DNA from 2 places in the Comamonas aquatilis genome. Region 1 is predicted to be linked to the other one. Evidence: predicted binding sites of a transcription regulator. Region 1 holds the regulator's gene; the other holds the start of a gene.

What was found. Region 1 encodes sigma-54, which starts transcription at its own class of promoters, with help from an activator protein. Its sites were predicted from a motif close to TGGCANGNAANCTGCTTT; they were not measured.
Region 2: a site for sigma-54 is predicted at 2,456-2,473, ahead of nirB (nitrite reductase large subunit NirB). Genes of this name have one in related genera too.

What each region holds. Positions count from the first base shown of each region.
Region 1 covers NZ_CBCSIW010000021.1:51,984-56,583, forward strand. Annotated here, with positions in the region: gene ACNAZA_RS18820 (sugar ABC transporter substrate-binding protein) at 1-452, opposite strand, end outside; gene ACNAZA_RS18825 (aspartyl/asparaginyl beta-hydroxylase domain-containing protein) at 825-1,748, shown strand; gene ACNAZA_RS18830 (RNA polymerase factor sigma-54) at 1,831-3,432, opposite strand; gene lptB (LPS export ABC transporter ATP-binding protein) at 3,530-4,306, opposite strand; gene lptA (lipopolysaccharide transport periplasmic protein LptA) at 4,303-4,600, opposite strand, start outside.
Region 2 covers NZ_CBCSIW010000001.1:128,243-132,842, reverse strand. Annotated here, with positions in the region: gene nirB (nitrite reductase large subunit NirB) at 1-2,250, opposite strand, end outside; gene ACNAZA_RS00545 (ABC transporter ATP-binding protein) at 2,599-3,423, opposite strand; gene ntrB (nitrate ABC transporter permease) at 3,420-4,376, opposite strand; gene ACNAZA_RS00535 (CmpA/NrtA family ABC transporter substrate-binding protein) at 4,409-4,600, opposite strand, start outside.

The DNA.
Region 1 (4,600 bases):
AGGCGAGCGCCCACACGGTTGTCGGGGCCGACGAAAGGAATGACCAGGCCTTTTTCCTTGAGGGCGGCGGCGTCCAGGCGGTTGTCGATATTGACCACGCGCACACCCTTGTCCACCGCCTGTTTGAGCACCGGCACCAGAGCCTTGGAGTCAGCCGGGGCAATCACCAGCGCATCCACCTTCTGGGCCACCATCTGCTCGACCATCTTGATCTGGGCGGCGGTGTCGGTTTCGTTCTTGATGCCGTTGCTCAGCAGCACGTACTCGCCTGCGTGGGCTTTCTGGTGCGCCTTGGCACCGTCTTCCATGGTGCGGAAGAACTCATTGGCCAGGGATTTCATGACCAAGGCCACCTTGGGCTTGTCCTGGGCTTGAGCTGCCGGAGCCCAGACGCCAGCCAGTGCCAAGGCTGTCAGACCGACCGAAACCACTGCGTGACGACGTTGCAACATACCGCTCTCCCGGGCCTCAGGCCCATCAATTTGGAAAAAAGGGCCGGATTATAGGTTTGTCATCGGTATTAACCCGAGCCCACGCAAATAGACCTCAAGCGCTCAATCCCTTAACCGAGTCCTTGTTTTATAGGCTCAGGCTTTGTGCATAGGGGTAGGAATAATCCCCTGCCTGTCTAGACGTCGATTTCTCCCGTCGACGAGCGGCCCGGCGGCACCAAGCCGGACCGATATTCAGTGGATCGGCATCAATATCGACTCAAGCCATTGAAGAGTAGGCGCCTGCAGCTATCAACTTTGAGAGCCCTCAAGAAAAACGCTGTTTGACCTGTGCCATGGCCTCGGCTGGAGCACCCCGGTAAAATTGCCGCCATGGCAAAAATCATCGTCCTGGCATTGGTAGTGCTGTTTTTCGGTTGCGGGCTGTACATGCACCTGCGCGGCAAGGTGCGTCACAAGGTGGTGAAGCAATTGTTTGATCATTCCACCTTCACCGCGCCCTTCAACGTCTTCATGCTGATGTTCAGCAAGGTGCCGCGCACACCCTATCTACCCACCAGCACCTTCCCCGAGCTGGCGCCGCTGCAAGCCAATTGGCGCGAAATCCGCGAAGAAGCTGTCAATCTGCAAAAAAACATGCAGATCAAGGCCGCCGCCAACAATGACGATGCAGGCTTCAACTCCTTCTTCAAGACCGGCTGGAAGCGCTTTTATCTGAAGTGGTATGGCGATGCCCACCCCTCGGCCATGGAGCTGTGCCCCAAGACCACGGCGCTGGTCAAATCCATTCCCAGCGTGAAGGCCGCCATGTTTGCCGAGCTGCCGCCCGGCGCCAAGCTCAATCTGCACCGCGACCCCTATGCGGGTTCGCTGCGCTACCACTTGGCCGTGCTGGCACCCAATGACGACCGCTGCATGATCGAAGTGGACGGCACACCCTACAGCTGGCGCGAGGGCGAAGGCGTGATCTTCGACGAGACCTATATGCACTGGGCAGAGAACCGCTCGGAAGGCAATCGCATCGTGTTGTTTTGCGATGTGGAGCGCCCCATGACCAACGGCTTTGCCCAGTGGCTCAATCACTGGCTGGGTAAGAACGTGGTGGCCGCCGCCAGCTCGCCCAACAACGAGGGCGATCCCCGCGGCATGATCAGCAAGCTGTTCAAGATTTCCTTCTACGCCGGCAAGTACCGCCGCGCCTTCCGCAGCTGGAACCCCACGTTCTACAAAGTGCTCAAATTCGGGCTGATGATTGGCGTGCTGGCTTTGTTCATCTGGTGGTTGATACCGAATTGATTGATACCCCCTGAGGCGCTTTGCGCACCAAATTAAAAAGCCGCTGAGCATGGCATCAGCGGCTTTTTTTGTTGGGCGTGGCTTACAGCGCCTTGCGCAGCGTGGTGGTCGGGATCTTCAGCTGCTCGCGGTACTTGGCCACGGTGCGGCGGGCGCATTCAATGCCTTGCTCCTTGAGCATATCGGCCAGCTTGGCGTCCGACAGCGGTTTTTTCGTGTCTTCCGCGTCCACAAACTGCTTGATCAACGCCCGCACGGCGGTGCTGGAGGCGCTGCCGCCGGTCTCGGTGCCCAGGCCCGAGCCGAAGAAGTACTTGAGCTCGAACGTGCCCTGGGGTGTGGCCATGTACTTGGCCGTGGTCACGCGGCTGATGGTGGATTCGTGCAGGCCCAGGGCATCGGCAATATCGCGCAGCACCAGCGGACGCATGGCCAGCTCGCCATGCACAAAGAAGTTTTTCTGCCGCTCCACAATCGCTTCCGACACCCGCAAGATGGTGTCAAAGCGCTGCTGGATGTTCTTGATGAACCAGCGCGCTTCCTGCAGCCGCTGCTGCAGTGCCGCATGGCCTTCGCTGTTCTTGTGGCGGCGCAGCACGCCGGCATAGATGTCATGCACCTTGAGCCGCGGCATGACTTCGGTGTTGAGGCGAACGGAAAACTCCATCCGGCCCGAGCCGACACGCACCGGGCGCACGATCACATCGGGCACCACGATATGGCGTTCCACATCCACGAAGCGGCGGCCGGGTCGCGGCTCCAGCCGCGCAATCAGGGCCAGGGCCTCGCGCAGAGCCTCCTCGCGCGCGCCGCATAGGCTGGAGAGCTTGCGCATATCGCGTCGTGCCAGCAAGTCCATGGGCTGGCAGCACATGGACAGGGCCAGCTGCAGCACATCCCAGTGCTTTGCTGTCGTGCCCTCATCTTCGGCCAGACGAATCAGATCGCGCAGCTGCAGCTGCAGGCATTCGGCCAGATCGCGTGCGCCCACGCCCACGGGCTCCAGGCTTTGCAGCAGCTTGAGCGCCATGGCAAAGCGCTGCTCCAGCTCTTCGCGCTCTTCTAGGTCGTCACAGGCCAGGCTATAGGCCAGATCTGCCAGCGGCTCTTCCAGATAACCGTCGTCGTTCAGCGATTCGATCAGAAAGCGCAGCGCTGCGCAGTCTTCGGCACTCAGACGCAAGCTGAGCGCCTGGCGGTGCAGAAAATCGCTCAGACTCTCATGCTCGCGTGCTAGGTCGATGGCGTCGGTTTCCTCGTCGCCATCGCTTTTGCGGCTGCCGGACGAGGAGGGGCCATCCCATTCGCTGCTGGATTCGCCACCCCACTCCCCGTCTTGTCCGTCGGCGCCGTCGCCGCTCCAGTCCAGCGTCTCGGGAGTTTCAGCGGTCGGCGCCTCAGCTATGGTTTCCGAAGCTGTTTGCGCTGATGAATATTCAGATTCAGATGAGTAGTTATCTGAAGTGCCCATGGATTCAGCGGTAGCCGCTTCCATAGCAGGAGCATCCATCGGCACATCGGCGGCGTCGTCGCCATCGCGCTCCAGAAACGGGTTGTCCACCAGCATCTGTTCAACTTCCTGCGCCAGCTCCAACGTGGACAGTTGCAGCAGCTGAATCGACTGCTGCAGCTGCGGCGTGAGCGAGAGATGCTGGGATACGCGTAAGGACAGGCCCGGCTTCATCAACTGAACATCCTTGATGTGCAAGCGCCCCCGGCATGTCCCCGATGCAGGGACAGCAGCCACAGAAAACGGGGGAGCGCGGAGGTCAACTCACGCATCACATGCGGAAGTGTTCGCCCAGGTAGACGCGGCGCACATCGGCGTTGTCCACAATCTGCTCTGGCGTACCTTCGGCCAGCACATGGCCGTCGCTGATGATGAAGGCGTGGTCACAGATACCCAGGGTTTCGCGCACGTTGTGGTCGGTAATCAGCACGCCAATGCCGCGCTCTTTCAAGAAACCGATGATGCGCTGGATTTCGATCACCGCGATGGGGTCGATACCGGCAAACGGCTCATCGAGCAAAATGAAGCGCGGCTGCGTGGCCAGGGCGCGGGCGATTTCCACCCGGCGGCGTTCGCCCCCGGACAGGGCCAGCGCAGGAGACTGGCGCAGATGCTCCACGCGCAATTCCTTGAGCAGATTGTTCAGCCGCTTGTCTATCTCTTCCTTGGAGAGCAGCTTGCCTTGCTCGTCCTTTTGCAGCTCCAGCACGGCGCGGACGTTTTCTTCCACGCTGAGCTTGCGGAAAATCGAGGCTTCCTGCGGCAGATAGGACAGTCCCAGGCGCGAGCGCTGGTGAATCGGCATATTGCCCACGGAATGACCGTCGATGAAGATCTCGCCGCCATCACTGCGCACCAGACCCACGATCATGTAAAACGAGGTGGTCTTGCCCGCGCCGTTGGGGCCCAACAGGCCGACGACTTCGCCTTTTTGCACGGACAGAGACACGTCCTTGACCACCTTGCGGCTGCCATAGGACTTGGCCAGATGCCTGGCCTCCAGGCGGCTGTCCGCTTCGCCGCTGCGCAGGGTGCTGTCACGACTCATTTCTTGTCACCTGCCTTGTCGCTGGCTTTCTCACCGCCCAGCGTCATGCTCTGGCGCAAGGGCTCGGCCTTGGGCTGGGCCGGCTTGGGCTGGGCACCGGGCGTGCCGTCCTTGGGCGCCATGATGGCGCGCACCCGACCGCCCTGGCCCACGGAGGAGCTGGGCAGGCCGCCGCTGGTCTTTTGACCATCGACGGTATAGACGTCGGTGATGTTGTTGTAGACGATGACCGAGCCCGTGACCTGGTCGCTGAGCTGACCGCCACGGTAGCGGCGCATCTCGCCACGGCGAATG
Region 2 (4,600 bases), on a different contig from region 1:
CCAGCCTTCCAGGCGGTACAGCTGCATGAAGGCGCCCGTGTACTCCAGCACTTCCTCTGCGGTCTTGAGCTTGGTGAAGAAATGCGCCACCTCGGTCTTGATGCCGCCGTTGCCGGCGATATACATCTCCCAGCCCGAGTCCACGCCTATGATTCCCACGTCCTTGATGCCGGACTCCGCACAGTTGCGCGGGCAGCCGCTGACGGCGAACTTCACCTTGTGCGGCGCATACATGCGCCACATGGCCCGTTCCAGATCCTTGCCCATCTGCGTGCTGTCCTGCGTGCCCATGCGGCACCATTCGCTGCCCACACAGGTCTTGACCGTGCGCAAGGCCTTGGCGTAGGCGTGGCCGCAGGGCATGCCTATGTCGTTCCACACGCCTTGCAGGTCTTCCTTCTTCACGCCCAGCAGGTCGATGCGCTGGCCGCCCGTCACCTTGACGGTGGGGATCTGGTACTTGTCCACCACATCGGCAATGCGGCGCAGCTCGGAGGCCGTGGTCTCACCGCCCCACATACGCGGGATCACGCTGTAGGTGCCGTCTTTCTGGATGTTGGCGTGGCTGCGCTCGTTGATGAAGCGGCTTTGCGGATCGTCCTTGGCCTCCTTGGGCCAGGTGCTGACCAGGTAGTAGTTGACGGCCGGACGGCAGGAAGCGCAGCCATTGGGCGTGCGCCACTCCATGAAGTGGAACACGGCATCGGTGCTCAACAGCTTGTGCTCGCGGATCGCATCGCGCACGGCCTGGTGGCCGTGGTCGGTACAGCCGCACATGGCCTTGGTCTTGGGCGAAGCCGAGTAATCGCCGCCGGCCGTGAACATGATGATCTGCTCCACCAGCCCGGTGCAGGAGCCACAGCTGGCGCTGGCCTTGGTGTGCTTTCGCACATCGTCGAGCGTGAACAAGCCCTTGTCCTTGATGGCCTTGCAGATGGCGCCCTTGGTCACGCCGTTGCAGCCGCAGACCTCGTCGCCATCGGCCAGAGCCGCCGCCTTGTTCTGTCCCTGATGGCCGGCGTCGCCGAGATTGGACTCGCCAAACATCAGCTTGTCGCGGATATCGGCCACGCTGCGGCCTTCGCGCAGCAGCTTGAAATACCAGCTGCCGTCCACCGTGTCGCCGTAGAGGCAGGCTCCGACCAGCTTGTCCTCCTTGATGACCAGCTTTTTGTAGACCCCGGCATAGGGGTCGCTCATCAGAATCTCTTCGGTATCGCCGCCGCCCTGGAAGTCGCCGGCCGAGAACAGATCGATGCCGGTGACCTTGAGTTTGGTCGAAGTCAGCGAGCCCAGATAGCGGCCGATGCCGAACTCGGCCAGATGGTTGGCCAGCACCTTGCCCTGCTCGAACAGCGGTGCCACCAGTCCGTAGGCAACACCACGGTGCGCCGCACATTCGCCCACGGCATAGATGCGCGGATCGGTCACGGTCTGCAAGGTGTCGCTGACCACGATGCCGCGATTCACATGCAGATGCATGGACTCGGCCAGACCGGTATTTGGACGTATGCCCACGGCCATCACCACCAGCTCGGCCGGGATCTCGCTGCCGTCCTTGAAGCGCACGGCGCTCACGAGGCCGCTGGCGTCACCCAGCAGCTCCTGCGTTTGCGCCTGCATGCAAAACTGCATGCCGCGCTCGGCCAGAGAAGTCTGCAGCATGCGGCCGGCCTGCTCGTCGAGCTGGCGCTCCATCAGCCAGTCGCCCACATGCACCACCGTCACCTGCATGCCGCGCTTCATCAGGCCGTTGGCGGCCTCCAGCCCCAGCAGGCCGCCGCCGATCACCACCGCATGTTTGAGCGTCTTGGCCGCTTCGATCATGGCCTCGGTGTCGGCAATGTCGCGGTAGGCCAGCACGCCCTTCAGGTCCTTGCCGGGGATGGGCAGGATGAAGGGCTTGGAGCCCGTCGCCATGATCAGGCGGTCGTACTCGGCACTGACCGTCTCGCCGCCGGCATTGACCGCATGCACCACGCGGCGGGCTCTGTCCACGGCCATCACCGTGTAGCCGGCGTGCAGCAGGATATGGTTGTCCTGATACCAGGCCCAGTCGTTGAGCACGATATCGCTTAGCGTCTGCTCCCCAGCCAGTACCGGCGACAGTAGGATGCGGTTGTAGTTGGGGTGCGGCTCGGCGCCAAACACCGTGATGTCGTACAAATCGGGGGCAATGGTCAGCAGCTCTTCCAGAGCGCGAACGCCTGCCATTCCGTTGCCAATCATGACCAATTTGGATTTTTTCATCTGAGTCCCCGTGGGTTTGCGAGAAAGGGCCCCCCACGCCTGCCCACTGCGTGTGGCAGCAGCCCCCAAGAGGGCGCTGGCCCGGCAACAAAAAAAGACGTCTGCGCGTTGCATGAATTGCATGAACGCGTAGACGTCTTTGTCTTTGGACTCTGGCACAGCCTTGCACCTTCGCCCTGTGGCCCACTTTGGCCACGCTGAACAATATGCAATTGCCATGCCAGCTTTTTTCAGCCTGCAGGCCGCATGCCTCTCGCCCTGCATGCACTGCTTTTGTGCAAGCCCGCTTTATTGCTGTGCAAAAAACATGGCGCCACCAGGCGCCATGCAACGTGAGAAGCCGAGGGTTCAGGCCGCTTTTTCCACATGCCCTTGGCGGGTGTAGAGAAAGTCGATCACGGCCTTGCGGTATAGCTGGTAGTTCGCGTCCTCGGCCAGCTCCACCCGGCTTCTGGGGCGCGGCAGCGCCACCTGCAGCACTTCGCCAATCGTGGCGGCGGGCCCGTTGGTCAGCATCACGATCTTGTCGGACAGCAGCACCGCCTCATCCACATCGTGCGTGACCATGACCACGGTACTGTGCGTGCGGGCCACGATCTCCAGCAACTCGTCCTGCAGCTTGGCACGCGTCAGCGCATCGAGCGCCCCAAACGGTTCGTCCATCAGCAAGACCTGGGGCTCCATGGACAGCGCCCGGGCAATGCCCACGCGCTGCTTCATGCCGCCAGAGATTTCGCCGGGCCGTTTCTGGGCCGCATGGCTGAGCCCCACCAGCGCCAGCGCGGCGGCCGTACGCTCGGCCAGCTGGGCCTTGTTCTCGCTCTTGCCAAACACGCGCTCCACCGCCAGGTACACATTGCCGTAGCAGGTGAGCCAGGGCAGCAGCGAATGGTTTTGAAACACCACGGCACGCTCAGGCCCCGGGCCTTTGATCTCCTTGTTGGCGCACAGCAGCACGCCTTGCGTGGGGGTGGTCAGTCCGGCAATCAGATTGAGCAAGGTGGACTTGCCGCAGCCCGAGTGACCGATCAGGCTCACGAACTCCCCCTGGGCAATGCTCAGATTGACGTTCTGCAAGGCCAGAAACACTCCTTTGGCGGTCTTGAAGCTTTGCTCCACATTCTGCACATCGATGAAGCGGGCCGCAGTCTGTTTGGATGGATGGGAATTCATGCCTTGACCTCCTCGAATGTGAATGCCGAAGCCAGCTTGACCAGTGCCCACTCCAGCACCAGGCCCACCAGGCCGATCACGAAAATCGCAATGATGATGTTCTTGACGTTGAGGTTGTTCCACTCGTCCCAGACCCAGAAGCCAATGCCCACGCCACCGGTCAGCATTTCAGCCGCCACGATCACCAGCCAGGCCGTGCCCACGGCCAGGCGCACGCCGGTCAGCATATAAGGCAGCACGGCCGGAAACAGAATGGTGGTGGCAATCTTCCATTCGCTGAGTTTGAGCACCCGCGCCACGTTCATATAGTCCTGGGGCACGCGCTGCACGCCCACCGCGGTGTTGATGACCATGGGCCAGATGGAGCAGATGAAAATCGTCCAGATGGCAGCAGGGTTGGCGCCCTTGAACAGCAGCAGACCAATCGGCAGCCAGGCCAGGGGCGACACCGGACGCAGCAGACTGATCAGCGGGTTGAACATGCGCGAGAGAAAGTCAAAGCGGCCGATGGCAAAACCCAGTGGAATGCCGACCAGCGCCGCCAGACCAAAGCCCACGCTCACGCGCTGCAGCGAGGCCAGAATGTTCCAGCCCACGCCCTGGTCGTTGGGGCCGTTGCGATAAAAGGGATCGCTGAAGACCTCCAGCGCCTGCTTCCAGGTATCGACTGGCGTGGGAATGCTGCCGCCGCTGCTGCTGGCGGCGATAGACCACAGCACCACCAGCAGCCCCAGGCCCATGGCCGGTGGCAGCAACCAGTTGAGCGCCGCGCTCAAATACTGGTTCAGGGAGATCCTGACCTTGGCCGCTTGTGCCGCAGGCGGCGGTGCTGGCGTGGATGGTGGCACTTGCACGGCAGTGGCGGGCACAGCGGCCGCTGCCGTCGCTGCATTGGCTGGTTCGGGCTGGTCGGCGCTGCGGGCAGGGGTCGATTCGATCAGTGCGCTCATCATGGCTCACTCCTTTCAGAACAGGGGTCGGTGCATCAGGCCTTGACAGCAAAGCTATCGGCGTAGCGCGCAGGATCGGCACCGCTCCAGCTGCTGCCGTCGATCAGCTTGCTGGTGCGCAGATCCGATTTGGGCAGGCTGACCTTCAGCTGCGAGGCCGCTTGCTTGAACAGCTCGGTCTTGTTGATCTTCTTGGCCACGGCCAGGTAGTCCGGATGGCTTTTGAG